3 regions of the Streptomyces sp. NPDC001828 genome follow, and region 3 is predicted to be linked to each of the others. Evidence: riboswitches for the same ligand, from Rfam matches in the RefSeq annotation. Region 3 holds a riboswitch; each other region holds the start of a gene.
The links. A riboswitch is a leader RNA that binds a small molecule or an ion and turns the genes downstream of it on or off. The one in region 3 is predicted to bind thiamine pyrophosphate.

Region 1 (9,450 bases), on a different contig from region 3:
CGTACGGTCACACCGTCGAGCTTCAGCATCAGAACTCCCCGCTCCGGTCGGTCCGGATGCGTTCCAGGACGAGCAACGACACCGCGCACACCACCATCAGAATCGTGCTGAGGGCCATCGCCTGGCCGTAGTTGAGGTCGCCGGCCCGGCCGAGCAGGCGGGCCACCGCGACGGGCAGCGTCGGGTGGTCGGGCCGGGCGATGAAGACGGTCGCCCCGAACTCGCCGAGCGAGACCGCGAACGCGAAGCCCGCCGCGACCAGGAGTGCCCGGCGCACCAGCGGCAGGTCCACCTCGCGCCAGGCCCGCAGCGGGGACGCGCCTAGCACGGCCGCCGCCTCGCGCAGCCGTCCGTCCACCGCGCGCAGCACCGGCAGCATGATCCGTACGACGAAGGGCGTGCCCACGAGTGCCTGGGCGAGCGGCACCAGGATCCAGGAGGTCCTGAGGTCCAGCGGCGGTTTGTCGAGGGTGATCAGGAAGCCGAAGCCGACGGTCACGGCGGAGACGCCGAGCGGCAGCATCAGGAGCGCGTCGAAGCTGCGCATGAGGCGGCCGGTGCCGCGCCGGGCGAGGGCGGCCGCCGCGAGTCCGCCGACGACGAGCGCGATGGCGGTGGCGGCGAGCGCGTACTGGAGCGAGTTCCCGATCGCCTCGATGGGCGGCACCAGGAAGCTGCCGTTGTCACCGGCGGCCTGGAGCGCCCGGTAGTAGCCGAATCCGTAGCCGTCGGGGGTGTCGAGGGAGCGCTGGATCAGGACGCCCAAGGGCAGCAGGATCAGCAGCGCGACGACCACGAGGACCGAGGCGAGCAGGGTGCGCTGGGCGGCGCCGCGCGGCCGTCGTGCGGTCTGGGCGGGGTCGACGAGTCTGAGGGCGCTCTCGCGGCGGCGCACCGTCCAGGCGTGCACGGCGAGGATCAGACCGACCGCCGCGAACTGCACGATCGTCAGGACGGCCGCGGTCGGCAGGTCGAGGAGTTCGGCGGTCTGGCGGTAGATCTCCACTTCGAGGGTGGAGAAGGTGGGGCCGCCCAGGATCTGCACGACGCCGAAGGAGGTGAAGGTGAAGAGGAAGACCATGAGGGCGGCCGCGGCGACGGCGGGGCCGAGCGCGGGCAGCGTGACCTTGCGCCAGGCCGCGAGGCGGGACGCGCCGAGGACGCGGGCCGCTTCCTCCTGGCGCGGATCCAGCTGGGACCACAGGCCGCCGACGGTGCGTACGACGACCGCGTAGTTGAAGAAGACGTGCGCGAGCAGGATCGCCCACACCGTGGTGTCCAGGCGTACGCCCCACAGCTGGTCGAGCAGCCCGCCACGGCCGAGCAGAGCCAGGAACGCGGTGCCCACGACGACGGTCGGCAGCACGAACGGCACGGTGACCGCGGCCCGCAGGAGCTGTTTGCCGGGGAAGTCGAGGCGGGCGAAGACATAGGCGCCGGGCAGCGCGATCACGAGGGTGAGCGCGGTGGAGGCGAGCGCCTGCCAGGTGGTGAACCACAGGACGTGCGCGATGTCCGGGTCGGCGAGCACCTCGGTGATCCGGCCGAACTGCCAGGCGCCGTCCGCCTTGAGCCCGCGGCCGACGATGGCGGCCACGGGCCAGGCGAAGAACAGCGCGAAGAACGCGAGCGGCAGTGCCATGAGGCCGAACCGCACGCCGCCGCGGCGCAGCGCACCGCGCCGCGCCGCGTTTGCCCGCGCTCGGCCCGGGGGGCGTTCTACTTCAGGACGAGCGAGGACCACGTCTTGACCCACTGGTCACGGTTCTTGGCGATCTTGTCGGGGGCGACGGTCGTCGACTCCGTGATCTTCGTGCCGAACTTGGTGAACTCCGCGGGCAGCGCCGCGTCCTTGGCGACCGGGTCCACGAACATCTGGAGCGGCATGTCCTCCTGGAACTTCTTGGAGATCAGGAAGTCGAGGAGCGCCTTGCCGCCGGTCTCGTTCTTGGCGCCCTTGAGCAGGCCCGCGAACTCGGTCTGGCGGAAGCAGGTGCCGGTGGCGACGCCGGTGGGGGCTTCGGCCGGCTTCGGGTCGGCGTAGATCACCTCGGCGGGCGGGCTGGAGGCGTAGGAGACGACCAGCGGGCGGTCGCCCTCGGCCTTCTTGCCGCCGGCCGAGCCGGAGAAGTCCGTGTTGTAGGCCTGCTCCCAGCCGTCGACGACCTTGACGCCGTTGGCCTTCAGCTTCTTCCAGTAGTCCTGCCAGCCGTCGTCGCCGTACTTGGCGACCGAGCCGAGCATGAAGCCGAGCCCCGGGGACGAGGTCGCCACGTTCTCCGTGACGAGCAGGTCCTTGTACTCGGGCTTGATCAGGTCGTCGAAGGATTGCGGGGGGCTGAGCTTCTTGTCCGCGAAGTACTTCTTGTCGTAGTTGACGCAGATGTCGCCGGTGTCGATGGGCGTGACCCGGTGCTTGTCCTTGTCCAGCTGGACGTCGGCGGGCACCCGGTCCAGGCCCTTGGCCTCGTACGGGGTGAAGATGCCGTTGTCGAGGGCGCGCGAGAGCAGGGTGTTGTCGACGCCGAAGAACACGTCGCCGCGCGGAGAGCCCTTGGTGAGGATCTCCTGGTTGAGGGCGGCGCCCGCGTCCCCGCTCTTGAGGACCTTGACGGTGTATCCGGTCTCGGCGGTGAACGCCTTGAGCACCGGGTCGGAGGCGTTGAACGAGTCGTGGCTGACGAGCGTCACGGTCTTGCCGCCGGACCCACTGGCCGAGCCGGACGCCTTGCCGTCCGAGCCGCCGCAGGCCGCCAGCGTGGTGACCCCGAGGGCGGCGGCGAGAGCGCCGGCCGCGAGCCTCTTGGTACTGCGCATTTCTTCATTCCTCCTGGAGATGACCAGGAAGAGACGCGGCCCTGCCCGCACGACACGAGGTCGTGCGGGCAGGGCGCAACAGCTTGAGTAATCGCCGAACTTCCTACCCCGAATGACCGGGGCAAGGTTCAGAGGGTCTGCGGTCCGTATCCCTTGCGGGTACCGCACTCTCAGCGCTGTGGCGCTCCCCTGTCGGAATATGCAGATGTTTCCAGCCAGGTTACACGGGGCCCCTGACATGGCCCCGACCGTTCTGCCCTTCGGACTGCGGCGCTGCCGGGCCCGCTCGGGACTACCGCTCGGAGGCGGCGAGCTGCCCGCAGGCCCCGTCGATCTCCTGGCCGCGGGTGTCGCGGACGGTGACGGGCACGCCGTGGGCCGCGATGGCCTCGACGAACGCCTTCTCGTCCTCGGGCCGCGAGGCCGTCCACTTGGAGCCCGGCGTCGGGTTCAGCGGGATCAGGTTGACGTGGACCCGCTTGCCCTTGAGGAGCCGGCCGAGCAGATCGCCGCGCCACGCCTGGTCGTTGATGTCGCGGATGAGGGCGTACTCGATGGAGATGCGGCGCCCGGACTTCTCGGCGTACTCCCACGCGGCGTCGAGGACCTCGCGGACCTTCCAGCGGGTGTTGACCGGGACGAGGGTGTCGCGCAGCTCGTCGTCAGGGGCGTGCAGGCTCACCGCGAGGCGGCACTTGAAGCCCTCGTCGGCGAAGCGGTGCATGGCCGGCACCAGGCCCACGGTGGAGACGGTGATACCGCGCTGGGACAGGCCGAGGCCGTCCGGCTCGGGGTCGGTGAGGCGGCGGATCGCGCCGACGACCCGCTTGTAGTTGGCGAGCGGCTCGCCCATGCCCATGAAGACGATGTTGGACAGGCGTGCCGGGCCGCCCGGCACCTCGCCGTCGCGCAGCGCGCGCATGCCGTCGACGATCTGGTGCACGATCTCGGCGGTCGACAGGTTGCGGTCCAGGCCCGCCTGGCCGGTGGCACAGAACGGGCAGTTCATACCGCAGCCGGCCTGCGAGGAGATGCACATCGTCACCCGGTCCGGGTAGCGCATCAGGACGGACTCGACGAGGGTCCCGTCGTGCAGCTTCCACAGCGTCTTGCGGGTGGTGTCGTCGTCGCAGGAGATGTGCCGCACGACGGACATGAGGTCGGGCAGCAGCTCCTCCTGGAGCCGGCCGCGCGCGGCGAGCGGGATGTCGGTCCACTCCGCCGGGTCGTGGGCGTACCGCGCGAAGTAGTGCTGCGAGAGCTGCTTGGCGCGGAACGGCTTCTCGCCGATCGCGGCGACGGCTTCCTTGCGCTCGGCGGGCGAGAGGTCGGCGAGGTGCCGCGGCGGCTTCTTGGCTCCGCGGGGGGCGACGAAAGTGAGTTCTCCGGGCTTGGGCATGGTTCCTCAAGTGTCTCAGACGTACGGAAAAGGGCTCGCCGTCCTGTGGACGAGGAGCCCTCACCGTTCAAAGCGATAAGAAAACGCAGGTCAGCCAGTTCCTACGAACACCGCCAACAGCAGCCACACCACTGGAGCCGTGGGCAGCAGGGAGTCGAGGCGGTCCATGATGCCGCCGTGGCCGGGCAGCAGGGTGCCCATGTCCTTGATGCCGAGGTCCCGCTTGATCATCGACTCGCCGAGGTCGCCGAGGGTGGCGCTGGCGGCGACCGCGAGGCCGAGCAGCAGGCCCTGCCACCAGGTGCCGTCGTCGATCAGGAACTCCATGCACAGGGCGCCCGCGACCATCGCGAAGGACACCGCGCCGAACAGGCCCTCGCGGGTCTTTCCGGGGCTGATGCGCGGCGCCAGCTTGTGCTTGCCGAAGCGCCAGCCGATCGCGTACGCGCCCGTGTCGCTGACCACGGTCAGGAGCAGGAAGGTGAGCACCCGCCAGGGGCCGTCGTCCGCGGTGAGCAGCATCGCCACGAACGTGGCGAGGAACGGCACGTAGAACGCGGCGAAGACGCCCGCGGTGACGTCCCGCAGGTAGTTCTCGGGCGGCTCGGTCATCCGCCACACGAGCACCGCGAGCGAGGTGAGCGCCATCGCCACCCACGCGCCCTCGGCGCCGCTGACGTACCCGGCGACGACCATCGCCGCGCCGCCGACGGCGAGCGGCACCAGGGGCGCCTTGATCTGCTTGCGTTCCTGGAGGCGACTGGTCAGCTCCCACAGTCCGACGACCACGGCGACCGCGACGACCCCCACGAAGACGGCCTTCACGATGAACAGCGACGCGAGGACGACCGCGCCGAGGCCGACACCGACCCCTATCGCGGACCGCAGGTCGCGGCCCGCCTTCTTCTTCTCCGGCTGGGCGGGCACGGGCGGCACGGGCGGAGGGCTTGCCATGGGCTCCTGCGGCGTCTCGTCGCGGAAGTCAGGGCCGCCCGGCAGAGCGGCCCCCAGATCACGTTCGCGGTCTTCGGCGCCTCTGCCGGTGTCGGGCACGACGGGCATCGGCTGTGTCCGTGACACGGGCGGGGCGTCATACGCATCGTATGCAGGCCCCGCCGGGAACGCCCCCTGGGAAGGCCCCTCGGGGGTTCCCCAGTATTCGGGTCTCGGCGGAGCCCCCCAGGAAGAGTCGTTCATCAGACCTCGAGCAGCTCGGCTTCCTTGTGCTTGAGCAGCTCGTCGACCTGCGCCACGTACTTGGCGGTGGTGTCGTCGAGCTCCTTCTCCGCGCGACGGACCTCGTCCTCGCCGGACTCCTTGTCCTTGACGAGCTTGTCGAGGGCGTCCTTGGCCTTGCGGCGCACGGCGCGGATCGACACCTTGGAGTCCTCGGCCTTGGTGCGCGCGACCTTGATGTAGTCCTTGCGGCGCTCCTCGGTCAGCTCCGGGAAGTTCACGCGGATGATGCTGCCGTCGTTGCTGGGGTTGACGCCCAGGTCCGAGTCGCGGATGGCCTGCTCGATGTTGCGCAGCGCGCTCTTGTCGAACGGCGTCACGACCGCCATGCGCGGCTCCGGCACGGAGAACGAGGCGAGCTGGTTGATCGGCGTCAGCGCGCCGTAGTAGTCCGCCACGATCTTGTTGAACATCGCCGGGTGCGCACGGCCGGTGCGGATCGCGGCGAAGTCCTCCTTGGCGACCACGACGGCCTTCTCCATCTTCTCCTCGGCCTCGAGGAGGGTTTCTTCGATCACCACTTGCTCCTGCATGTCTTGGATGGGCCGGGAGTTCTCAGTGCGACCTGAGCCTTGGGCCCTGGATAACCAGCGTCTTTCCCTGCACGGTGTCCGACCGGCAGGGGATTGTCCATCCCCCGGTCAGGCCCGGGTGCCCTGGTCGCTCACGAGCGTGCCGATCTTCTCACCCTTGACGGCGCGCGCGATGTTGCCGGCCGTCAGGAGCTCGAAGACGAGGATCGGGAGGTTGTTGTCGCGGCACAGGGTGATCGCGGTCATGTCGGCGACCTTCAGGTCCCGGGTGATGACCTCGCCGTACTCGAGGGCGTCGAACTTCACCGCGTCCGGGTTGGAACGGGGGTCGGAGTCGTAGACCCCGTCCACTCCGTTCTTGCCCATCAGCATGGCCTCGGCGTCGATCTCCAGGGCGCGCTGGGCGGCGGTGGTGTCGGTGGAGAAGTACGGCATGCCCATGCCGGCGCCGAAGATCACGACGCGGCCCTTCTCCAGGTGGCGTACGGCCCGCAGCGGGATGTACGGCTCGGCGACCTGACCCATCGTGATGGCGGTCTGGACGCGCGAGTCGATGCCCTCCTTCTCCAGGAAGTCCTGGAGGGCGAGGCAGTTCATGACCGTGCCGAGCATGCCCATGTAGTCCGAGCGGGCCCGGTCCATGCCGCGCTGCTGGAGCTCGGCGCCCCGGAAGAAGTTGCCCCCGCCGATGACGACGGCGATCTGCGCGCCGTCCCGGACGACTGCGGCGATCTCGCGGGCGATGTTGTGCACGACGTCGGGGTCGACACCGAGCCCCCCACCGCCGGCGAACGCCTCACCGGAAAGCTTCAGCATGAAGCGCCCGGCCACCTTGCCGTCATCGCGCTTGTGGTCGGCCGAGTGATCGGCCTTGGCGGCGTCCGCGCCCTGATTCATGGGGATCTCCTCGTGCACATACGAAGAAGGCCATTGCCGGTGGGTACTCGTAGTCCCTAGCGGCAATGGCCTCCTCGTCAGATCTGCGGTCGTCCGTCGCGTGCGCGGACGACTGCCTCAGACCCTAGCGGGGTCTAGTGTCGAACGCTGAACAGACTCAGATGCCGACCTTGATGCGCGAGAAGCGCTTCAGGGTGACACCGGCCTCCTTCAGAATCTGCTCGACGGACTTCTTGTTGTCCAGCGCGTACGGCTGGCCGAGGAGCGTGGCGTCCTTGAAGAAGCCGTTCACGCGACCCTCGACGATCTTCGGGAGCGCGGCCTCGGGCTTGCCCTCGGCGCGGGTGGTCTCCTCGGCGACGCGACGCTCGGTCTCGACGACCTCGGCCGGAACGTCCTCACGGGTGAGGTACTTCGGCGCGAAGGCGGCGATGTGCTGCGCGACACCCTTGGCGACCTCGGCGTTCTCCTTGTCGAGCTCGACAAGGACACCGATCTGCGGCGGCAGGTCAGGCATGGTGCGGTGCATGTACGCGGCCACGTAACCGCCCGTGAACTGCGCGAAGCGGTCCAGGACGATCTTCTCGCCGAGGTTGGCGTTGGCCTCGTCCACGAACGCCTGCACGGTCTTGCCGGCCTCGATCTCGGAGGCGAGCAGCGCGGCGATGTCGGCCGGGGAGGTGGCGGCGACGTGCTCGGCCAGCTTGGCGGCGACGGCCTGGAACTTGTCACCCTTGGCGACGAAGTCCGTCTCGCACTTCAGCTCGACCAGAACGCCGGAGGTCTTGTCCTCGGAGATGAGGGAGACGACGGCGCCGTTCTCGGCAGAACGGCCCTCGCGCTTGGCGACGCCCTTCTGACCCTTGATGCGCAGGGCCTCGACGGCCTTGTCGACGCTGCCGTCGGCCTCGTCCAGGGCCTTCTTGCAGTCCATCATGCCGGCGCCGGTGAGCTCACGGAGCTTCTTGACGTCAGCGGCGGTGTAGTTCGCCATGAGTCTGTGTTTCTCTCTCGGAGTCTAGAAAGATCTACGAAGATCTGCGGGGCTACGGGTCGACGGCGGGGGCTTGTGGCCCCCGCCGTCAACTACCGCACCTGTGGTTCCCGGTTAAGGGGTCAGGCCTGCTCGGCGTCCGCGGCCGGAGCCTCGGTGGCCTCGGCGGCCGGAGTCTCGGCAGCGGCCTCGGCCTCGGCCGGCTTCTCGGCCTCGGCGGCCGGAGCAGCCTCGGCCGCGGGGGCCTCGGCGTCGTCGGCCTTCTTCTCACCCTCGAGCAGGTCGCGCTCCCACTCGGCGAGCGGCTCGCCGGCCGCCTTCTCGCCCGGCTTCGAGTCGCCCGTGGCCGCACCGGAACGGGCGATGAGGCCCTCGGCGACGGCGTCGGCGATCACGCGGGTGAGCAGGGTGACGGAACGGATCGCGTCGTCGTTGCCCGGGATCTTGTAGTCGACCTCGTCGGGGTCGCAGTTCGTGTCGAGGATCGCGACGACCGGGATGTGGAGCTTGCGCGCCTCACCGACGGCGATGTGCTCCTTCTTGGTGTCGACGATCCAGACGGCGCTGGGAACCTTCGACATCTCACGGATACCACCGAGGGTCTTCTCCAGCTTGGCCTTCTCACGCGAGAGGACCAGGAGCTCCTTCTTGGTGAGACCCGAGGCCGCGACGTCCTCGAAGTCGATCTGCTCGAGCTCCTTGAGGCGCTGCAGACGCTTGTAGACGGTGGAGAAGTTGGTCAGCATGCCGCCGAGCCAGCGCTGGTTGACGTAGGGCATGCCCACGCGCGTCGCCTGCTCGGCGATCGCTTCCTGCGCCTGCTTCTTGGTGCCGACGAACATGATGGAGCCGCCGTGCGCGACGGTCTCCTTGACGAACTCGTAGGCGCGGTCGATGTACGACAGCGACTGGAGCAGGTCGATGATGTAGATGCCGTTGCGCTCCGTGAAGATGAAGCGCTTCATCTTCGGGTTCCAACGACGGGTCTGGTGACCGAAGTGGACGCCGCTTTCCAGCAGCTCCCGCATCGTGACGACGGCCATGGCCGTACTCCTTGAGGTACTCGGTTACCGCGGCCGCCGGTCGGCTGCCGCGCCTGACGCCCCGGTGCGCCGTGCCCTGGACCCTGCGTGGGTTGAGGACCGAGAGGCGCGGCCGGCGATAGTGGTGAGACCGCCGGCGGGGCGTGCGAAGTCGATCCGGTCACCCGGATCGCCACAAGAAGTGTACGGGACCCGCACAGTGCCGGGTGACGGCGCTGTCCACAACCAGCGAGTACTCCACAGCTTCCGAGCAAGATCCACCCCGATCGCCCCGCCCCGGGACCCTGTTCCCCATGTACCGAGCACTCCTGCTGACCCTCACCGGCCTGACCGCCACGGCCACCTGGCCCATCGTCCCGCCCACCGTCATCCACCCCTGGGCCCCGCCCTCCACGCCCTACGGCCCCGGCCACCGCGGCATCGACCTGGCCGCACCCCCGGGCACCCCCGTCCGCGCCGCGGCCGCCGGCCGCATCACCTTCGCGGGCCAGGTGGCAGGCCGAGGAGTCCTCACGATCACCCTGTCCGGCA
Region 2 (9,450 bases), on a different contig from region 3:
TCGGCACTCAGCTGCTCATTCAGGAATTCGATGACCTCGGGGTCGCCCTGCATCGCAGAGGCTCCTTCCAAGCGGTAACTGGGCAGGTTTCGCGCATCCTCGCACCGTGATCAGAACCCGTCCAGTAAGTGCATGCTTAGTAGGAGTTGCCCGAATAGGGACGTCCCTGGTCAACACCACCCCCCGGGGTCTGTCACCATGGAGTCATGGGTCAGCCGGAGAGCCGGGAGCGGCAGGGAGCAGCGCAGACGGAGCTTCCGCCGGGGCAGCGCCTCCAGCGCGGCTGGCCGGTCACCCACTACGGTCCGGTGCCCAAGTTCAAGCCGGAACGCTGGGAGTTCCGGGTCTTCGGGGCCACCGCCGACGGCGAGAAGCACTGCTGGAACCACGAGGAGTTCTCGGCGCTGCCGTTCGAGACCGTGACCGCCGACCTGCACTGCGTCACCAAGTTCTCGATGCTCGGGGCCGAATGGGGCGGTGTGGGCGCCCGCACGATAGCCGGCATCGCACCGCCCGCCGCCGACGTCACCCATGTCATGGTGTGGGCCGAGTACGGCTTCAGTTCCAACCTGCGGCTCGCCGACTTCCTCTCCGATCGCACCCTGTTCGCCACCCACAACGGCGGCGACCTGCTCACCGCCGAGCACGGCTTCCCGCTGCGCCTGGTGGTGCCGCACCTGTACGCCTGGAAGGGCCCCAAGTGGGTCCGCGGCATCGAGTACATGACGGCCGACCGCCGGGGGTTCTGGGAGGAGCGGGGCTACCACAACATCGGCGACCCCTGGCGCGAGCAGCGCTACTCCTACCAGGAGCAGCCCGGGGACGGCCCCGAGCTCTGAGCTCCGCCCGCCGAAGTACCCCGCCTAGGCCCGCAGCGACTTCAGCCGGGCCACGTCGTTGGCGTGCCCCTCCTTGCCGCCCGGCGTCTCGATGACCAGCGGTACGCCCTCGGTCGCCGGATGCCCGAGCAGCTCGCGGAACGGCTCCTCGCCGATGTGTCCCGAGCCGATGTTCTCGTGGCGGTCCTTGTGCGCGCCGGCCACGTCCTTGGAGTCGTTGGCGTGGATCAGCTTCAGCCGGCCCTCGCCGACGGTGTCCACGAGGAGGTCGAGGGTCTGCTTCATCCCGCCGGGCCCGGCCAGATCGTGCCCGGCCGCGTAGATGTGGCAGGTGTCCAGGCAGACGCCCAGCTTGGGGTGGGCGTCCAGGGCGTCGAAGTACGGGCCGAAGTCCCAGGTGCGCGAGCACAGGGACGAGCCCTGCCCGGCGGTCGACTCCAGGAGCAGGAACGGGTCGTCGTCGTGGGTGAGTTCGTCGAGGAGCGGCAGCAGATGGGCCCGTACCTGCGCGAGCGCGTCGGCGCGCGGCCGCCCGCCGGTCGCCGAGCCGGTGTGCACGACCACGCCGAGCGCGCCGATCTCACGGCCCCGGCGCAGCGAGTGCCGCAGCGACTCCACCGACTTCTCCACCGTCGCCTCGGTGTGCGAGCCGAAGTTGATCAGGTACGGGGCGTGTACGTACGCCGGCATCGACGCCTCGGCGCACTCGGCCCGGAACCGCTCGTCCTGGGCCGGGTTCCCGGTGGGGGTGGCCCAGCCGCGCGGGTTCGCGGCGAAGACCTGCACGGTCTCGGCGCCGATCTCGCGCGCGTAGGACAGGCCGACCGAGGCGAGGCCGCCGGCCACGGGGACATGGCCGCCGATGGGGTTGCGCATGGGGTGACTACCTACAGTCCCTTGGTGGTGATGGTGATGGTGGAGCCCTCGGGCGCCTGGGCGCCGGCGGCGACGGACTGGCCCGACACCTCGTCGCTCAGGAACGGGAAGCCGCGGTCGACCTTCACCTTGAAGCCGGCCTTCTCCAGGTCCTTCTGCGCGTCGTCGGCCTTCTCGCCGGTCACCTTGGGGACGGTGACCATACGGGGGCCCTTGGACACGGTCAGGGTGACGCTGTCGCCCTTGGCGAGCCGGGCGTGCTCGGCGGCGGACTGGGCCGCGACCTTGCCCGCGTCCTGCTGCGATTCGACCTGGTCGGGCGCGATGGTGACCTTGAGCCCGGCGTCCTGGAGGGCGGCGGTGGCATCGGCCACCGAGTCGCCGACGACCCCGGGCACGTCGACCGGGGCGCCCTTGCTGATGACCAGTGAGACGGCCGTGTCCGTGTGGCGCTTGACGCCCGCGGCCGGGTCGGTGCGGATCACCGAGCCCTGCGCGACGCCGTCGCTGAACTCGCTGGAGGTGTCGCCCGGCGCGAAGCCCGCCTTCTGGAGCTCGTCCTTCGCCCGGTCCAGCGGCATCCCGTCGAGCTGCGGCACCTGGGCCGTCTCCGGTCCGCGCGAGACGACGAGGGTGACCGCGCCATTGCCGCGGATACGGGCGCCGGTGGCCGGGTCGGTCGAGACGACCTGGCCCCGCTCGACGGTGTCGCTGAACTGCCGGTCGACCTTCTTGACGTCGAGCCCGGCCCCCGACAGCTTCTTCTTCGCCGCGTCCTCGGTCTGCCCGATGAGGGCCGGAACCCGGGTGAACTGGCCGGAGTTGATGTACCAGACGCCCGCACCGACACCGAGGATCAGGAGCAGCGCCGCCACCACCGCGATCAGACCGCGCCGGCTGTCCAGGCGGCCGCGCACCCGGCGGGGTCCGCGCCGCTCCGGCTCGTCCTCGACGCGCTGCGGCATGATCAGCCGGCTGGTGCGGTTGACGGAGTCGCCGGACCTCAGCCGGGTCGTGCGGTGGGCGCCCTGGTCGGGCACCGCGTCGGCGGGCAGCGCCCCGGGGGCCGGGGGGACCGGCGTCGGCAGGGCGCGCGGGATCACGCTCGTACGGTCCTCGGCGCCGGACTCGCCGGCGGCCGAGCGGGCGCCCGGCGGGACGGCGTCCAGCTGCGCGTCGCCCAGGGCCGCGCGGGCCGTCAGGGTCTCGGCGAGCAGGGCCACCGCGTCGTGCGGACGGACGTCGGGGTTGCGCGCGGTCGCGGAGGCGACCAGGTCGTCCAGCTCCAGGGCGAGGCCCGGCACGGCCGCGGAGGGCGCGGGCATCCCCTCGTGGAGGTGGGCGTAGAGGATCTGGGCGGGGGTGTCCCCGCCGTGCGGCTTGGCGCCGGTCAGCATTTCGTAGAGCACCACACCGCACGCGTACACGTCGGCGCGGGTGTCCGCGGTGCCGTGCTCGATCTGCTCGGGGGCGAGGTAGGAGACCGTGCCGAGCACCGAGCCGGTGGTGCTCGTCACCGAGTCCACGGCCCTGACCAGGCCGAAGTCGGCGACCTTGACCCGGCCGTCGTCGCCGATCAGGACGTTCTCGGGCTTCATGTCCCGGTGCACGAACCCGGCCCGGTGGGCGGCGCCCAGGGCCGCGAGCACCGGCTCCAGGATGTCGAGGGCCGCGCGCGGCTGGAGCGCGCCGCGCTCGCGCAGCACATCGCGCAGGGTGCAGCCCGCGATGTACTCCATCGCCAGGTACACGTACTGGTCCTGGGCCCCCTGGTCGAAGACGCCGACCACATTGGGGTGCGCGAGCCGGGCGACCGACTTGGCCTCCCGGATGAAGCGCTCGACGAAGGAGGCGTCGGCGGCGAGGCCCGGGTGCATCACCTTGAGGGCGAGCACGCGGTCGAGGCGGGTGTCGACGGCCCGGTAGACCGTGGCCATACCGCCGACGGCGATGCGCGCGTCGACGCGGTAGCGGCCGTCGAGCACCTGCCCGACGAGGGGGTCATGAAGGGTCGTATCCACGGGGGAGAGTTTACGAGCGCCGCTCGGCCCCCTTCACGCCGCGGGCGTTCCGGGGGCCGTACTGAAGCCGAGCTGTGACGAGGAACTCCCCGGAACACGGCTAGAACGCGGGCCGCTCCGGGTCGAGCACCGCCCGCCCCGCCATCGCCGAGGACGCCTCGGCGAAGTGGCGGCGCGGGATGCGGCCCGCGCGGTGGGCGAGCCGGCCCGCCTCCACCGCGTGCCGCATCGCCTCGGCCATCAGGACCGGCTCCTGGGCCCGGGTCACCGCCGAGGCCAGCATCACCGCGGCGCAGCCGAGCTCCATCGCGAGCGCCACGTCGGATGCGGTGCCGGCGCCCGCGTCGAGGATCACCGGGACGTTCGCCCGGTCCACGATCAGCTCGAAGTTGTGCGGGTTGCGGATGCCGAGCCCGGAGCCGATGGGGGAGCCGAGCGGCATGATCGCCGCGCATCCCACGTCCTCCAGCTTGCGCGCGAGGACCGGGTCGTCGTTGGTGTACGGCAGCACGGTGAACCCGTCGTCGACCAACACCTCGGCGGCGTCGAGGAGTTCGATGGGGTCGGGCAGCAGGGTGCGCTCGTCCGCGATGACCTCCAGCTTCACCCAGTGCGTGCCGAGCGCCTCGCGGGCGAGGCGCGCGGTGAGCACGGCCTCGCCCGCGGTGAAGCAGCCCGCCGTGTTGGGCAGCACCCGGATGCCGAGCCGGTCGAGGACGGAGAGCACCGAGCCCTGCACGCGCGGGTCGAGGCGGCGCATCGCGACCGTGGTCAGCTCGGTGCCGGACACCGCGAGCGACCGTTCCATGACGTCGAGGCTCGGCGCCCCGCCGGTGCCCATGATCAGGCGGGATTCGAAGGTGGTGTCGGCGATGGTCAGCAGGTCGTCGGCCATGGTCAGCCCCCCTGCACGGCGGTGAGGACCTCGACGCGGTCGCCGTCGTCGAGCGTGGTCGTCGGCCAGGCGCTGCGCGGCACGACCGCCTCGTTGACGGCGGCGGCGACCCCGGACCGGGACGGCGCGAGGGCGGCGACGAGAGCGTCGAGGGTGGTCCCGGAGGCGAGCGCGCGGGGCTCGCCGTTGACGGAGATGGTCATGCGGTCGTCAGCTCCCAGGGTGCGGAGGTGAAGCGTCGGGGGGTGAACGGGCGCGCCTCGTCCGGCAGTTGACCGGTGGTCAGGGTGTGCGCCATGACATCGCCGGTGACCGGGGTGAGCAGCACGCCGTTGCGGTAGTGCCCGGTGGCGAGCAGCAGCCCGGGCAGCGCGGTCGGGCCGAGCAGCGGCGCGTTGTCGGGGGAGGCGGGACGAAGCCCGGCGCGGGTCTCGGTGAGCGGCAGCTCGGTGATCCCCGGCACCAACTCGTGCGCGTCGCGCAGCAGTTGGTAGACCCCTCCGGCGGTGACCGTGGTGTCCCAGCCGAGCTCCTCGCTGGTGGCGCCGACGACCAGCTCGCCGTTCTCGCGCGGTACGAGATAGACGTCGCTGCCCCGCACCACCGCCCGCACGGTCCGGGACAGGAACGGCGCGTAGGCGGGCGGCACGGTGAGCCGCAGCACCTGGCCCTTCACCGGACGCACCGGCGGAAGCAGCTCGTCCGGTACGCCCGCGAGACGCCCGCTGAGGCTGCCCGCGGCAATCACCACCTGGTCGGCCGCGAGCTCGGTGCCGTCCGCGAGGACGACTCCCGCCGCCCGCTCCCGTACCACCGAGAGCCGCTCGGCCCAGCCGTGCGCGAAGCGCACCCCGGCCCGCGTGCAGGCGGCGACCAGGGCCTTGGCCAGGCGGCGCGGGTCGACCTGGTGGTCGCCGTCCACGCGGAGCCCGCCGCGCACGCCGGGCGCGAGCATGGGCTCCAGGCGACGGCAGTCCCGCCCGGAGAGCCACTCCGACTCCAGGCCGCAGCCGGCCTGGAGGGCGTGCAGATCGCGCAGATGGGCGCGGTCGTCGGAGTCGAGCGCCACGGCCAGGGTGCCGCAGGCGCGGTAGCCGGTGTCGAGGCCCGTGACCTCGCTCAGCTCGGCCGCGAAGGCCGGATAGCGCCGGGCGGACTCGACGTTCAGGGCGAGCAGCGTCTGCTCGCCGTAGTGGAGTTCGGTGACGGCGGCGAGCATCCCGGCCGCGACCTGGGCGGCCCCGCCGCCCGGCTCGGGGTCGACGAGCGTGACCGCCAGGCCGCGCTGGGCGGCCCGCCAGGCGGTGACGAGCCCGATGATGCCGCCCCCGACCACGAGGACGTCGGACCCGTTCCCGGGCCCGTTGTGTGAAGAACGCATGGGCGTCCAGCCCCTCCCTTCGCCGGCATGACCCGGATCAGGTTCGTACGGTCGGAGGCCGCCCAGCCTCCCTCTCAGCCCGGTGCGTCCGGGCTCCCGCGAGTGCTTTACGCCTGCCACCATAGCCCGAGCCCCCAGCGCGCAGTAAGGGAGCGTCCGGGTGCCCGAGGGGGGTCCGGCGGGGTCCGGCCCCTTACCTGACAAATAGTCAGCTGCTTATGGTGATCGGGTGAGCGAACAGCAGACGCAATCCGAAGCGCGGCACGTGGTCGTCGTCGGCGCGGGCATGGCCGGCGTACAGACCGCGGTGGCCCTGCGCGAACAGGGCTTCACCGGAGCCATCACCCTCATCGGCGCCGAACCCCACCAGCCCTACGACCGCCCCCCGCTGTCCAAGGCCGTCCTGCTCGGCAAGGCCGAGGGTTCGGCCTTCGAGGTGGACTTCGAGGCACTCGGCGTGGACCTGCGCCTCGGCCTCGAAGTCACCGGGGTGCGCCCCGACGAGCACCGGGTGGTGACCGAGGCGGGCGAGGTCGGCTACGACACCCTCGTCATCGCCACCGGCGCCGAACCGCTCACCCTGCCCGGCAGCCAGGGGGTGCCCGGCGTCCACCTCCTGCGCACCCTCGACGACGCGCGCCGGCTGCGCCCGGTCCTCGACCAGCGGCACCGGATCGTGGTGGTGGGCGCCGGATGGATCGGCGCGGAGTTCGCGACGGCCGCGCGCGACGCGGGCTGCGAGGTCACCGTGGTGGAGGCCGCCGACCGCCCGCTGGCCGGGGTGCTCCCCGCCGAGGTCGCCGCCCCCATGACCGGCTGGTACGCCGAGTCCGGCGCCGAGCTCCTCACCGGCGCCCGCGTCCAGGCGGTCGTGCCGGGCGAGGTGCTGCTCGCCGACGGGCGCCGGCTGCCGGCCGACGCGGTCGTCATCGGCATCGGCGCCCGCCCCTCGACCGACTGGCTGACCGGCTCCGACATCGCGCTCGGCCCGGAGGGCGCGGTCACGGCGGACGCCCGGCTTCGCACCTCGCTGCCCGACGTGTACGCGGTGGGCGACTGCGCCTCGTTCCCCTCGGCCCGCTTCGGCGAGCGCCTGCTGGTGCACCACTGGGACAACGCGCTTCAGGGCCCGCGCACGGTCGCCGCCGACATCGTGGGCGAGGCCCCCACGGACTACGACCCGGTCCCGTACTTCTGGTCCGAGCAGTTCGGCCGCTTCGTCCAGTACGCGGGCCACCACACCGACACCGACGAACTGATCCACCGGGGCGACCCGTCCTCGACCCCCTGGTCCGTGTGCTGGCTCAGGGACGGCGCCCTGGTGGCGGTCCTGGCAGTGGGCCGCCCCCGCGACCTGGCCCAGGGCCGCAAACTGATCGACGCGGGCACCTTGGTGGACCGCTCGAAGCTGGCGGACCCGTCGATCCCGCTGAAGTCGACGACGCTGGCGTAGGGCCGCCGGGTCACCTACAGGGGCGCGGGGAACTGCGCGAGAAGCGAGCACGGTCCGCAGCAGAAAGGAGGTTGGGGGCGCGGGGAACTGCGCGAGAAGCGAGCACGGTCCGCACCAGAACCGAATGAAGCCCCTCCGGCGCTTGAGGAGCGGGGGCCCGGGGGCAGCGCCCCCAGAAGGGGGCCGGGGCGCGGCCCCGAGAGGGGGCCTGGGGGCGCCGCCCCCAGGAAGGGGCCCGGGGGCACAGCCCCCGAGGGACCACCCCGGTACCGAGTGCCCGTGCGAGGTGGCACGCTTGGACCGTGACCGAGATTGACGCAAAGATTGATGCTCTCGTCCCCGCCTGGCTCTACCTCCCCGACATCGCGGAGATGCTGGACGTGGAGGTGACGCGCGTACGGCAGCTGGTCAAGGAGGGCCAGCTCATCGCCGTACGCCGCGGTGAGAACAGGGCGCTCCAGGTGCCCGCCGCCTTCATCGACACCGACAAGGTGGTCAAGGGCCTGGCCGGGACGCTGACCCTGCTGAGGGACGACGGCTTCTCCGACGAGGAGATGCTGGAGTGGCTCTTCACTCCGGACCCGTCGCTGCCCGGCACCCCCGCCGAGGCCCTCAGCGAGAATCGCGGCACGGAGGTGAAGCGCCGCGCCCAGGCGCTCGCCCTCTGAGCCGAGCCCACCCGACAGTGCCGAAAGCCGCGCGGTGTACGGTCCGGTCCACCCGGCCGTACACCGCGCGGCCCGGCCGAAGACGAACACAACGGGGGACCTTCCATGCCCACGGCCCGTGAGCAGCTCGCCGACGCCCGGCTCTACCTGTGCACCGACGCGCGCAAGCGCCAGGGCGATCTGCCCGCCTTCCTCGACGCCGTGCTGGCGTCCGGCGTGGACATCGTGCAGCTGCGCGACAAGGGCATGGAGGCCGCCGAGGAACTGGAACACCTGGCCGTCCTGGCGGACGCCTGCCGCCGGCACGGCAAGCTGCTCGCGGTCAACGACCGGGCCGACGTGGCGCACGCCATCGCCGCCGACGTGCTGCACCTGGGCCAGGGCGACCTGCCGGTGCCCGCCGCCCGCGCGATCCTGGGCGACACCGTCCTGATCGGCCGCTCCACGCACGCGGAGACGGAGGCCGCCGCGGCCGCCGTCGAGCCCGGCGTGGACTACTTCTGCACCGGCCCCTGCTGGCCCACCCCCACCAAGCCCGGCCGCCACGCGCCCGGCCTCGACCTGGTGCGGTACACGGCCTCGCTCGGCACCGGCCGTCCGTGGTTCGCGATCGGCGGGATCGACGCGGCCAACCTGGACGAGGTCCTGGACGCGGGCGCGGACCGCGTCGTCGTGGTGCGGGCGATCACCGAGGCCGACGACCCGGCCGCGGCCGCCGCCGACCTCGCCAAGCGGGTCCGGGAGCGGCTCGGCGCCCGCTGAGGGCCCCTTGCCCGAGGAGGTGCGTCCGAGGGTGTCCATGGGTGTCCGAGGGGTGGACAGAAGTCCGGCAATCGAGACATTTAACCCCGGTTTGGTTGGGCTGCCGGGCCCCCGTGACTAACCTGCCAGTATGGCCCTAGGCACTGCTTCCACCAGGACTGATCGCGCACGCACCGTGCGCGACATGCTCGCGACCGGCGAGACCACGTACTCCTTCGAGTTCTACGCGCCCAAGACGGAGAAGGGCGAGCGGAACCTCTGGAACGCGTTGCGCCGGGTCGAAGCGGTAGCCCCCGACTTCGTCTCCGTCACGTACGGGGCCGGCGGCACCACCCGTACCGGGACCGTCGAGGCCACCCAGCAGATCGCCGAGGACACCACCCTCACGCCGGTCGCCCACCTCACCGCCGTCGGGCACTCGGTCGCCGAGCTGCGCCACACGGTCGGCCAGTACGCCGACGCCGGGATCCGCAACATCCTCGCGGTGCGCGGCGACCCGAAGGGCGACCCGATGGGTGAGTGGGTCAAGCACCCCCAGGGTGTGACATACGCGGC
Region 3 (9,450 bases):
CCCGTGAAGGTGAGTTGAGACCTCTTCGAAACATCGGACAGTCGGCAGCCGCCCACGGGTCGACAAGCTTCACCATGACGCGATACCGCCCAACTCCCTTGCATAACAAGGCCGTTGATCCTTTATGATCATGCAGAAACGTGCCTGTCAACGCGTGCATATGCACCCGGGCCAACCATCCGTCATCGCCCTACTATCGGCTGGCCATGACAGCAGCAGGGAAGCACCAGGTGAGCCGGTCGACCGGTCGCCGGCTGGGGCGGGCAGGTATTCGGGACGTAGCCGCCGCCGCCGGTGTCTCCATCACGACCGTCTCCGACGCGCTCAACGGCAAGGGCCGGCTCCCCGACGCCACCCGCCGCCACGTCCGCGAGGTCGCAGACCGGCTGGGCTACCGCCCATCCGCAGCGGCCCGCACGCTCCGTACCGGCAAGTCGGGCCTCATCGGCCTGACCGTGACGACGTACGGGGATGAACCTTTCACCTTCACCGAATTCGCCTACTTCGCCGAGATGGCCAGAGCGGCGACGTCCGCAGCGCTGGCGCGCGGCTACGCCCTCGTCATCCTGCCCGCCACCTCACGCCGCAGCCCCGCGGACGTCTGGTCGAACGTCGCTCTCGACGGCACCGTCGTGATCGACCCCTCCGACCAGGACCCCGTCGTCACCGAACTCGTACGCCAGGGACTTCCGGTCGTCTCCGACGGCCGCCCGGCGGGCAGCCTGCCCGTCACGGCCTGGGTGGACAACGACCACGAGGCCGCCGTACTCGATCTGCTCGACCACCTCGCCGCCGCCGGCGCCCGCCGGATCGGCCTGCTCACCGGAACCACCACCGACACCTACACCCGGCTCTCCACCGAGGCCTATCTGAGCTGGTGCGAACGCGTCGGCCAGGACCCCGTGTACGAGTCCTACCCGGCACACGACCCCTGTGCGGGCGCCGTCGCGGCCGACCGGCTGCTCGCCCGTCCGGACCGGCCCGACGCCGTCTACGGACTCTTCGACCCCAACGGCACCGATCTGCTCGCCGCCGCCCGGCGCTACGGGCTGCGCGTGCCCGAGGACCTGCTGCTCGTGTGCTGCAGCGAGTCCACCGTGTACGCGACCACCGAACCGCCCATCACCACGCTCTCGCTCAAACCGCGCCGCATCGGCACGGCCGTCGTTCAGTTGCTCATCGACGCGATCGAAGGGATCGACAACGGTCATCCGATCGAGCAGGTGATACCGACCGAACTGATCGTGCGCACCTCCTCCCAGCGAAGGCCCCCGCGCACCACGGTCAGCCCGCCCCGATCGCCGGCCAAGGACAACCAGCCGGGCCCGGGCAAGGAGTGAACTCCGGCCGGACGGCGGCCCCAGCCGTCCGGCATCGGACACAGCCCTGTCCCAATCGCAGGGACGAATAGCAGGCATCAGCCTGGACTAGACCACCAGATTGCGGACATAACCACCCGCGAACACCGCTCGCACCCGGATTGACCACCCCTGGTGCGTCACACAGCATGAGGCGCATTCCTATGATGGGCGCACGACACCACGGATCCCCGCCCGACCTGGCGGCTCCCAGGGTGTACGGCGGCGCGACGGTGGTGGAGGGGTCGATGACTCAGGGGGCCGGTCAGGGACCCGTGCGGACGGAGACGTTGCGTGACTTCCGGGTGCCGCCGTATGCGCAACAGACCCCCGTGCCACCGCCGGAGGAACCGGCCGCACGACCGGAGCCCGCGGTGCCGCTCTTCCACCAGCAGCCGCCCGCCGGCCATCCGGAGTCGCCCGCGCCCGTCACTCCTCCGCCGGCGCCCGACGCGGCCACCTATTCGGGTGACGAGCCGGACGGCTACACGCCGACGGCCCGCGACCTCCCGGTGATCCAGCGCGGCGACACGGTCAAGCTGCCGACGGTCGAGCCCCTCGCCGCCGGGACCCCCGAGGGCCCCGGCCCGCTGTACGTCGTGGGCGACGTCCACGGCTACCTCGACGAACTCCTGGGCGCGCTGCGGGCCCAGGGCCTCATCGACGAGTCCGGCAACTGGGCGGCGGGCACCGCCCGGCTCTGGTTCCTCGGCGACTTCACCGACAGAGGCCCCGACGGCATCGGCGTCATCGACCTGGTCATGCGGCTCTCCGCCGAGGCCGCGGCCGCCGGCGGCTACTGCAAGGCGCTCATGGGCAACCACGAGCTGCTGCTCATCGGCGCCAAGCGGTTCGCCGACACCCCGGTCAACTCCGGTGCGGGCACCGCCACCTTCCAGGCCGCCTGGCTGCTCAACGGCGGCCAGAAGGCCGACATGGACCGGCTCCAGGACGTACACCTGCAGTGGATGTCACGGCTCGACGCGATCGAGCAGGAGGACGACCACCTGCTGATGCACTCCGACACGACCGCCTATCTGGAGTACGGCGACTCCATCGAGGCGGTCAACGACACCGTCCACGCCATCCTCAACCGGGGCGACGCCGACGAGTGCTGGGACCTGTTCCGCAAGTTCACCAAGCGGTTCGCCTTCCGCGACGAGTCGGGCCCGCAGGCCGCCCGCGAGCTGCTCTCGGCGTACGGCGGGCAGCGCGTGGTGCACGGCCACAGCCCCATTCCGTATCTGCTCGGCGAGGTCGGCACCGAGGACGGCGAGGAGGACTCGCGCCCGGTGGTCGAGGGCCCGCACGTGTACGCCGACGGTCTCGCCATTGCCATGGACGGCGGAGTGACCATGGCCGGAAAGCTGCTGGTCCAGCAACTCCCTTTGCATGACTGACGGTTGACCGGGAAGGCGTTCAGCAAAGCGCCGGGTATGCCATTTCCGGAAACACCCTGTCACCCCGTGCCGTAGCGGCTCTACCATCGGGTTATCCGTAGCAGGCTCTCCTCCGTTTCCGCCCAACTGCCCGTTCCTCAGGCGGGCATCCCGGCCCTACGGAGCATCGGGGGATGCACATGAACAGCGCTCCGCACCTGCTCACCGAGGACCGCCCGGAGTTCGAGCGGATTCTCGACGAGGCACTGCGCACCGCGCATGAACGGCCCGAGCTGTCCGGGATCGGCGATCGCCTGAACGCCGTGCAGCTGCGCACCATGGTGCTAGCCGCCGGCACGTTCGTCACCGAGCGGGCGGCCGCCGAGTACGAGCACTACGTCCAGGCGCGCGAAGAGCTGCGCGCGCACGCCGGATCCACCGCGCACGACTCCGTTCTGACAGCCGCCGAGGGCACCGTCCTCGAGCCCTCGGGCGCGGGCGTCGGCGCCGTCGTCGCGGTCCTCGCCCCGGTGCTCGCGGGCACCGCGGCCGCGATATTCCTGCTGGTCGGCTACATCCTGAAGATGCTGAGGCCCCAACCCGCCTTCGCCGACACCATGTTGACGGCCGGCTGGTTCTTCGGCGCGCTGACCGCCGCCGCGATACTCGCCGCCGCCGTCGGACTGCTGATCACCGCCGTGCGCAACGGCGCGACCCAGGTCGTGGCCATCGACCAGGACAGCGAGGCGGACGCCCCGGACGAACGCACCCAGGAGCTCGCCCGCGCCCGCGAGGCCTGGCGCCACGCCCTGTTGGAGCGCGGCATCTACCCGTTCCTGCGCGACGCGCTCGCCGATCCGAGCGTCGATCCCAGCGCCCCCGCGCCACGCCGCCCGATCGGCCGCATTCCCACGCTGGGCTACGACCGCCCGGGCTTCGACAGCCCGGACGAGGGCGGCTCCCCCACCCGCCACGCGGGCTTCACCAGCCCGGACTTCACCAGCCCCGACTTCGGCGGACCCGAGCACCAGCCGGACTGATCCGGCGGGCGCACGCCGCGCCCGGGAGCGGTCCGCTCCCGGGGCAGCGCGAGGGCCGCATCGCCTCAGTCGGCGATCGGCAGGTAGACCCGGTTGCCCGCGTCCGCGAACTCCTTGGACTTCTCCGCCATTCCGGCCTCGATCTCGTCGGACTTCAGGTCGCCGCCGTGCTCGCGCCGGATGTCCTGGGAGATCTTCATCGAGCAGAACTTCGGACCGCACATCGAGCAGAAGTGCGCGGTCTTGGCCGGCTCCGCGGGCAGCGTCTCGTCGTGGAACTCCCGGGCGGTGTCCGGGTCGAGGGCCAGGTTGAACTGGTCCTCCCAGCGGAACTCGAACCGGGCGTCCGAGAGCGCGTCGTCCCACTCCTGCGCGCCCGGGTGCCCCTTGGCCAGGTCCGCCGCGTGGGCGGCGATCTTGTACGTGATGACGCCGGTCTTCACGTCGTCACGGTTGGGCAGGCCGAGGTGCTCCTTGGGCGTGACGTAGCAGAGCATCGCGGTGCCCCACCAGGCGATCATCGCCGCACCGATGCCGGAGGTGATGTGGTCGTAGGCGGGCGCCACATCGGTGGTCAGCGGCCCCAGGGTGTAGAACGGGGCCTCTTCGCAGATCTCCTGCTGCAGATCGATGTTCTCCTTGATCTTGTGCATCGGGACGTGTCCCGGGCCCTCGATCATCGTCTGTACGTTGTGACGCTTGGCGATCGTGTTGAGTTCCCCGAGCGTGCGCAACTCGGCGAACTGCGCCTCGTCGTTGGCGTCCGCGATGGAGCCGGGCCGCAGGCCGTCGCCCAGCGAGTACGTCACGTCGTAGGCCGCGAGGATCTCGCAGAGCTCCTCGAAGTTCTCGTACAGGAAGGACTCCTTGTGGTGCGCCAGGCACCAGGCCGCCATGATCGAGCCGCCGCGCGAGACGATGCCGGTCTTGCGGCGGGCGGTCAGCGGAACGTAGCGCAGCAGCACGCCGGCGTGGACCGTCATGTAGTCGACGCCCTGTTCGGCCTGCTCGATGACCGTGTCCTTGTAGATGTCCCAGGTCAGCTCCTCGGCACGGCCGTCGACCTTCTCCAGCGCCTGGTAGAGCGGCACCGTGCCGATGGGGACGGGGGAGTTGCGCAGCACCCACTCGCGGGTGGTGTGGATGTTGCGGCCCGTGGAGAGGTCCATGACCGTGTCCGCGCCCCATTGCGTGGCCCACGTCATCTTGTCGACCTCTTCCTCAATGGAGGAGGTGACCGCGGAGTTCCCGATGTTGGCGTTGACCTTCACCAGGAACCGCTTGCCGATGATCATCGGCTCGATCTCGGGGTGGTTGATGTTGGCGGGCAGCACGGCGCGGCCCGCCGCGATCTCCTCGCGGACGACCTCGGGAGAGACGTTCTCGCGGATCGCGACGTACTCCATCTCCGGGGTGATCTCGCCCCGGCGGGCGTACGCGAGCTGGGTGACGGCCTGGCCGCCACGGCCCCGGCGGGGCTGGCGCGGGCGGCCGGGGAAGACCGCGTCGAGGTTCTTGAGCCCGCCGCGCGGCGAGGTGTGCTTGATGCCGTCGTCCTCGGGGCGGACCGGCCGGCCCGCGTACTCCTCGGTGTCGCCGCGCCCGATGATCCAGTTCTCGCGGAGCGGGGCGAGACCTCGGCGGACGTCGGTCTCGACGCCCGGGTCGGTGTACGGGCCCGAGGTGTCGTACAGCGTCACGGCCTTGCCGTTGGTGAGGTGCACCTGACGGACCGGCACCTTGAGATCGGGGCGCGATCCCTCCACGTACCCCTTGTGCCAGCCGATGGACTTCCCGCTCTCCGCTGTGCTGGAGGCAGGCGTGCGTGCGTCCTGAATGGTCATGAGACCTACTCCCTACGCCGGCATTACCCGGTAACAGGTTCGGCGGTCGGCGCAGCCTCTTCCGTACGGTTCGTACGGTTTTCAGCGCCCTCTCAGCCCGGTGCTCCGAGCTCCCGCGTGTGCAAAGGTGTCACCACGCTAGCGTCATCACTGGCGCGCTGAACAGAGGGCCCCCTCTGTTCTTGCGATGATCGTGCGGTGACCTCACCAGAACCGCACTCTCCGCACCAGCACGGCGGAAACGGCCACGGGCACGGCCACTCCCACGCGCACGGGCCCGCCGCCCCCGTCTCCAAGCACCTCCGCAAGGTCATCGCCGCCGTGCTGATTCCCTTCTCCACAGCGGTACTTGTGGGTCTCGTGGTGCTCTGGCCAGGGGGCGCCCCGCCGCACCAGCGCACCGGTGTCGGCTTCGACCGTCAGACGCAGCAGGCCAAGGTCATCAAAGTCGACGAAGTCGACTGCAAAACGGTCAACGCCGGTCAGGCTCCGTCGAACGGTGACACCTCCACCGCCGAGAGCCAGCGGGCCAGGACCGCCGAACAGCGCCTGTGCAAGAAGGCCACGGTCGAGGTCACCTCGGGCAAGGAGAAGGGTCGCACCTTCACCGAGATCGTCCAGCCCGACTCCCCGCGCCAGCTGCACACGGGCCAGGGCGTGATCGTCGCGTACGCCCCCGACGCACCCCACGACCTGCAGTATTCGGTGACCGATGTGAACCGCCGGTTCCCGATGGCGCTGCTCGCCGGGATCTTCGCGCTCGCGGTGGTGGCCGTCGGACGGCTGCGCGGGGTGATGGCGCTGGTCGCCCTGGTGGTCTCCTTCGCCGTGCTGACCCTGTTCATCCTTCCGGCGGTGTTGCAGGGCTCCAATCCGCTGCTGGTAGCGGTGGTCGGGGCGAGCGCCATCATGCTGATCGCGCTCTACATGTGCCACGGCCTGTCCGCGCGCACCTCCGTCGCCGTCCTCGGCACCCTGGTCTCGCTGATGCTGATCGGGCTGCTCGGCTCGCTCTTCATCGGCTGGGCCTCGCTCACCGGCAACACCGACGACAACACGGGTCTGATCCACGGCCTCTACCCGAACATCGACATGTCAGGGCTGCTGCTCGCCGGCGTCATCATCGGCTCGCTCGGCGTGCTCGACGACGTGACGGTCACGCAGACGTCGGCGGTGTGGGAACTGCACGAGGCGAACCCGACCATGGGCCCGCGCGGCCTGTACCGGGCGGGCATCCGGATCGGCCGCGACCACATCGCGTCGGTGGTCAACACCCTGGTGCTCGCCTACGCGGGCGCCGCCCTGCCCCTGCTGCTGCTGTTCTCGATCGCCCAGAGCAGCGTGGGCACGGTGGCCAACAGCGAGCTCGTCGCCGAGGAGATCGTCCGCACCCTGGTCGGCTCGATCGGCCTCGTCGCCTCGGTGCCGCTGACCACGGCGCTCGCCGCCCTGGTGGTCTCCGCCGACCGGCCGGGGCCGGCGGCCACCGCGCCGCGCGTGGGCGCAACTCGCGGCGGAGGCGGCCACCGCCGCAAGAAGTAGGGGATCAGCCCGCGTTCTCCTCGGCGAGGATGCGCCCGAGCGCGTCCTCCAGGTGTTCGTCGAAGTCTCCGAGCGTCCACTCCTGACCCAGCGGTACGAGCTTGTCGGTGCGGTCGAGGAAGGCGACGAGCGGCGCCGCACCCGCCCGGAACAGGGCGGCATCGGCACCCACTTGGAGCCGGATGCGTACGTCCGAGAGCTCCTCGGGCTCAGTGGGCTCGATCCTCACATCGCCGTCCCCGGTCGCCCCGTTGATGCCGTCGAGCAGCAACTCCCGACCGAAAGCCCAGGTCACAGGCGCGTCGCCGGGAAGGTGGAAGGTCATGCGCACCGCATAGGGGTCCGTCGCCTCGTACTTCAGCTCCACCGGGATCCGGAAGGAAAGCTCCTCGGAGACGAGGAAGCTCATCATCACTTCTGCCTGAACCGATTCACGCACCGCACGTACCCCGCTCTAGCCGGAACTGGCCAGGAATGATCCCGCATGGCCCTCTTGACGTAATCGTGCTGGAAGCCCAAACAGATCACAAGGAGTGATATTTCAGATACTGATAGAGAGCGCCAGGGAACTGAACAGGCCGCCCACTTCCCCACGTAGCTGCTCGATGGCCGGAATCAGGCGTTCTTCCTGGTGAAGGGGTACGGAAATGGCCATGGTGGCGGCACTGGAACCAGCCGTGATGGGGATCGCCGCGCAGACCGTACCCAGCGCGTACTCCTGCCGTTCGATCACGGGTTGCATACGCTCCGTAGCCGCCAGCCGCTCCAGAAGGCTGCGGCGGTCCCGCACGGTGAAGGGCGTGATGGCCTCGACCGGATGCCGGTCCAGGTAGTCCTCGCGGGTGCGCTCGTCGAGCTGGCTGAGCAGGCACTGGCCGATCGCGTGGGCATGCCCGGTCTCGCGGAAGTCGGCCCACTCCTCGACGGCGGGCGCGGCGGGGGTGTCGGCGACCCCGGCGATCTCGATCTCGCCCTCGCGATAGACGGCGAAGTAGACGGGCACCCCGATGGAGTCCCGCCAGCGCACCAGGGAGTCGGCGATCTTGCTGCGACGATTCTGCAGTGCTCCGCCGTCGGCCAGCCGCTCGGCCGCCGGTCCGAACACGAACACCCCGTTCTCGCGCCGCAGATAGCCCTCGTGAGTCAGGGTCCGCAGCAGGTGGTACGCGGTCGGCAGCGGCAGCCCCGCCTCGCGCGCCAGCTGTTTGGCAGGGGCGCCGTCCCGATGGGACCCGACAGCCTCCAGCAGGCGAAGGGCCCGCTGGACCGAGCCGATCAGGGTAGGGACGGCGGCATTCGAAGCCGTGGCCACAGGTCACCCCCAGGCGTGCCGACGGGCAACGCGCCCGCCCGCGGGGGCCACCCCCGCGCGGCCGCCGCACGCCCGGAGAGGCGGTACGGACCGGTCGGACCGGAGGTCGGAACCGGTCAGAGCCCGTGGTTCCCAGGGGGCGGCAGAGACCCGCCACTCTAATGGCCGCCCCTGGCGGGGAAGGGGTTTCGCCGGGTCCGTTCCCCCGGCCGGGCTAATCCCCGTACGCCCTGGACAAGGCGCTGCCCACCGGTCCGGGGCCGGCACCGACTCCGGGCGGAAGTCCTCGTTCCGCCCGGGCTCGGCTACCAGTCGCCGCGCGAGGAGGACGAGGAGGACATGAACCTCCGCACCACGTAGATCAGACCGCCGACCAGGGCCACGAAGACCAGGAGCTTGAAGAGCAGTCCGAACAGGAAGCCCACCACGCTGGCGATCAGACCGCCGAACACCACCAGGGCGATGACGGGCACGGCGACCCACTTCACCCACCAGGGCATCCCCGCGAAAATCTCCCGTGCCGCCATCGTCCTTACCTCTTTCGTCAGTTCATCAGTCGTGTGCTTTCGACACTCCTGATGCTAGGCGCGAGGGGGTACCGCGCGGGGCCCTCGCAGCCCTTGAACACCCCTGACCGAACCCCTAGGGAGAATCGGGGGCGACCCTCAGCTCTCAGGGGGAGAGAAGACGACCAGAACCCTCAGGTCCTCGGTGATGTGGTGGAACTTGTGCGCCACTCCGGCCGGCACATAGACCACGCTGCCCCGCGCGACCTGCGTCGTCTCCAGGCCCACGGTGATCGAGGCGCGGCCGCTGGCCACGAAGTAGATCTCGTCCTGGGCATGCGGGGACTGGGGGTCGTGCGCGCCGGCGTCGAGCGCGTACAGGCCCGCCGACATGTTTCGCTCCCGCAGGAACTGCAGATACGCACCGTCGTTGGCGGCCCGCTCCGCCTCCAGCTCGTCGAGTCGGAAA

Region 1: it holds a riboswitch for thiamine pyrophosphate, as region 3 does, so the genes downstream of both, ACFYZA_RS18780 (thiamine ABC transporter substrate binding subunit) here and thiC (phosphomethylpyrimidine synthase ThiC) in region 3, are expected to answer to the same signal.
Region 2: it holds a riboswitch for thiamine pyrophosphate, as region 3 does, so the genes downstream of both, thiO (glycine oxidase ThiO) here and thiC (phosphomethylpyrimidine synthase ThiC) in region 3, are expected to answer to the same signal.

Annotation. Positions count from the first base shown of each region.
Region 1 is NZ_JBIATV010000006.1:76,870-86,319, forward strand. It holds gene ACFYZA_RS18770 (ABC transporter ATP-binding protein) at 1-29, opposite strand, end outside; gene ACFYZA_RS18775 (ABC transporter permease) at 29-1,642, opposite strand; gene ACFYZA_RS18780 (thiamine ABC transporter substrate binding subunit) at 1,720-2,817, opposite strand; TPP riboswitch at 2,900-3,018, opposite strand; gene rlmN (23S rRNA (adenine(2503)-C(2))-methyltransferase RlmN) at 3,110-4,216, opposite strand; gene ACFYZA_RS18790 (phosphatidate cytidylyltransferase) at 4,307-5,413, opposite strand; gene frr (ribosome recycling factor) at 5,413-5,970, opposite strand; gene pyrH (UMP kinase) at 6,094-6,882, opposite strand; gene tsf (translation elongation factor Ts) at 7,040-7,876, opposite strand; gene rpsB (30S ribosomal protein S2) at 7,999-8,919, opposite strand; gene ACFYZA_RS18815 (murein hydrolase activator EnvC family protein) at 9,213-9,450, shown strand, end outside.
Region 2 is NZ_JBIATV010000002.1:950,098-959,547, forward strand. It holds gene bfr (bacterioferritin) at 1-53, opposite strand, end outside; gene ACFYZA_RS11225 (sulfite oxidase-like oxidoreductase) at 207-839, shown strand; gene ACFYZA_RS11230 (deoxyribonuclease IV) at 864-1,715, opposite strand; gene pknB (Stk1 family PASTA domain-containing Ser/Thr kinase) at 1,727-3,736, opposite strand; gene ACFYZA_RS11240 (thiazole synthase) at 3,837-4,631, opposite strand; gene thiS (sulfur carrier protein ThiS) at 4,634-4,834, opposite strand; gene thiO (glycine oxidase ThiO) at 4,831-6,012, opposite strand; TPP riboswitch at 6,010-6,122, opposite strand; gene ACFYZA_RS11255 (NAD(P)/FAD-dependent oxidoreductase) at 6,242-7,465, shown strand; gene ACFYZA_RS11260 (Rv2175c family DNA-binding protein) at 7,768-8,133, shown strand; gene thiE (thiamine phosphate synthase) at 8,239-8,895, shown strand; gene metF (methylenetetrahydrofolate reductase [NAD(P)H]) at 9,026-9,450, shown strand, end outside.
Region 3 is NZ_JBIATV010000007.1:182,576-192,025, forward strand. It holds gene ACFYZA_RS21115 (LacI family DNA-binding transcriptional regulator) at 207-1,340, shown strand; gene ACFYZA_RS21120 (metallophosphoesterase) at 1,592-2,758, shown strand; gene ACFYZA_RS21125 (hypothetical protein) at 2,932-3,777, shown strand; gene thiC (phosphomethylpyrimidine synthase ThiC) at 3,843-5,621, opposite strand; TPP riboswitch at 5,614-5,748, opposite strand; gene ACFYZA_RS21135 (YibE/F family protein) at 5,820-7,163, shown strand; gene ACFYZA_RS21140 (SsgA family sporulation/cell division regulator) at 7,168-7,602, opposite strand; gene ACFYZA_RS21145 (IclR family transcriptional regulator) at 7,705-8,475, opposite strand; gene ACFYZA_RS21150 (DUF5326 family protein) at 8,781-9,002, opposite strand; gene ACFYZA_RS21155 (cupin domain-containing protein) at 9,141-9,450, opposite strand, start outside.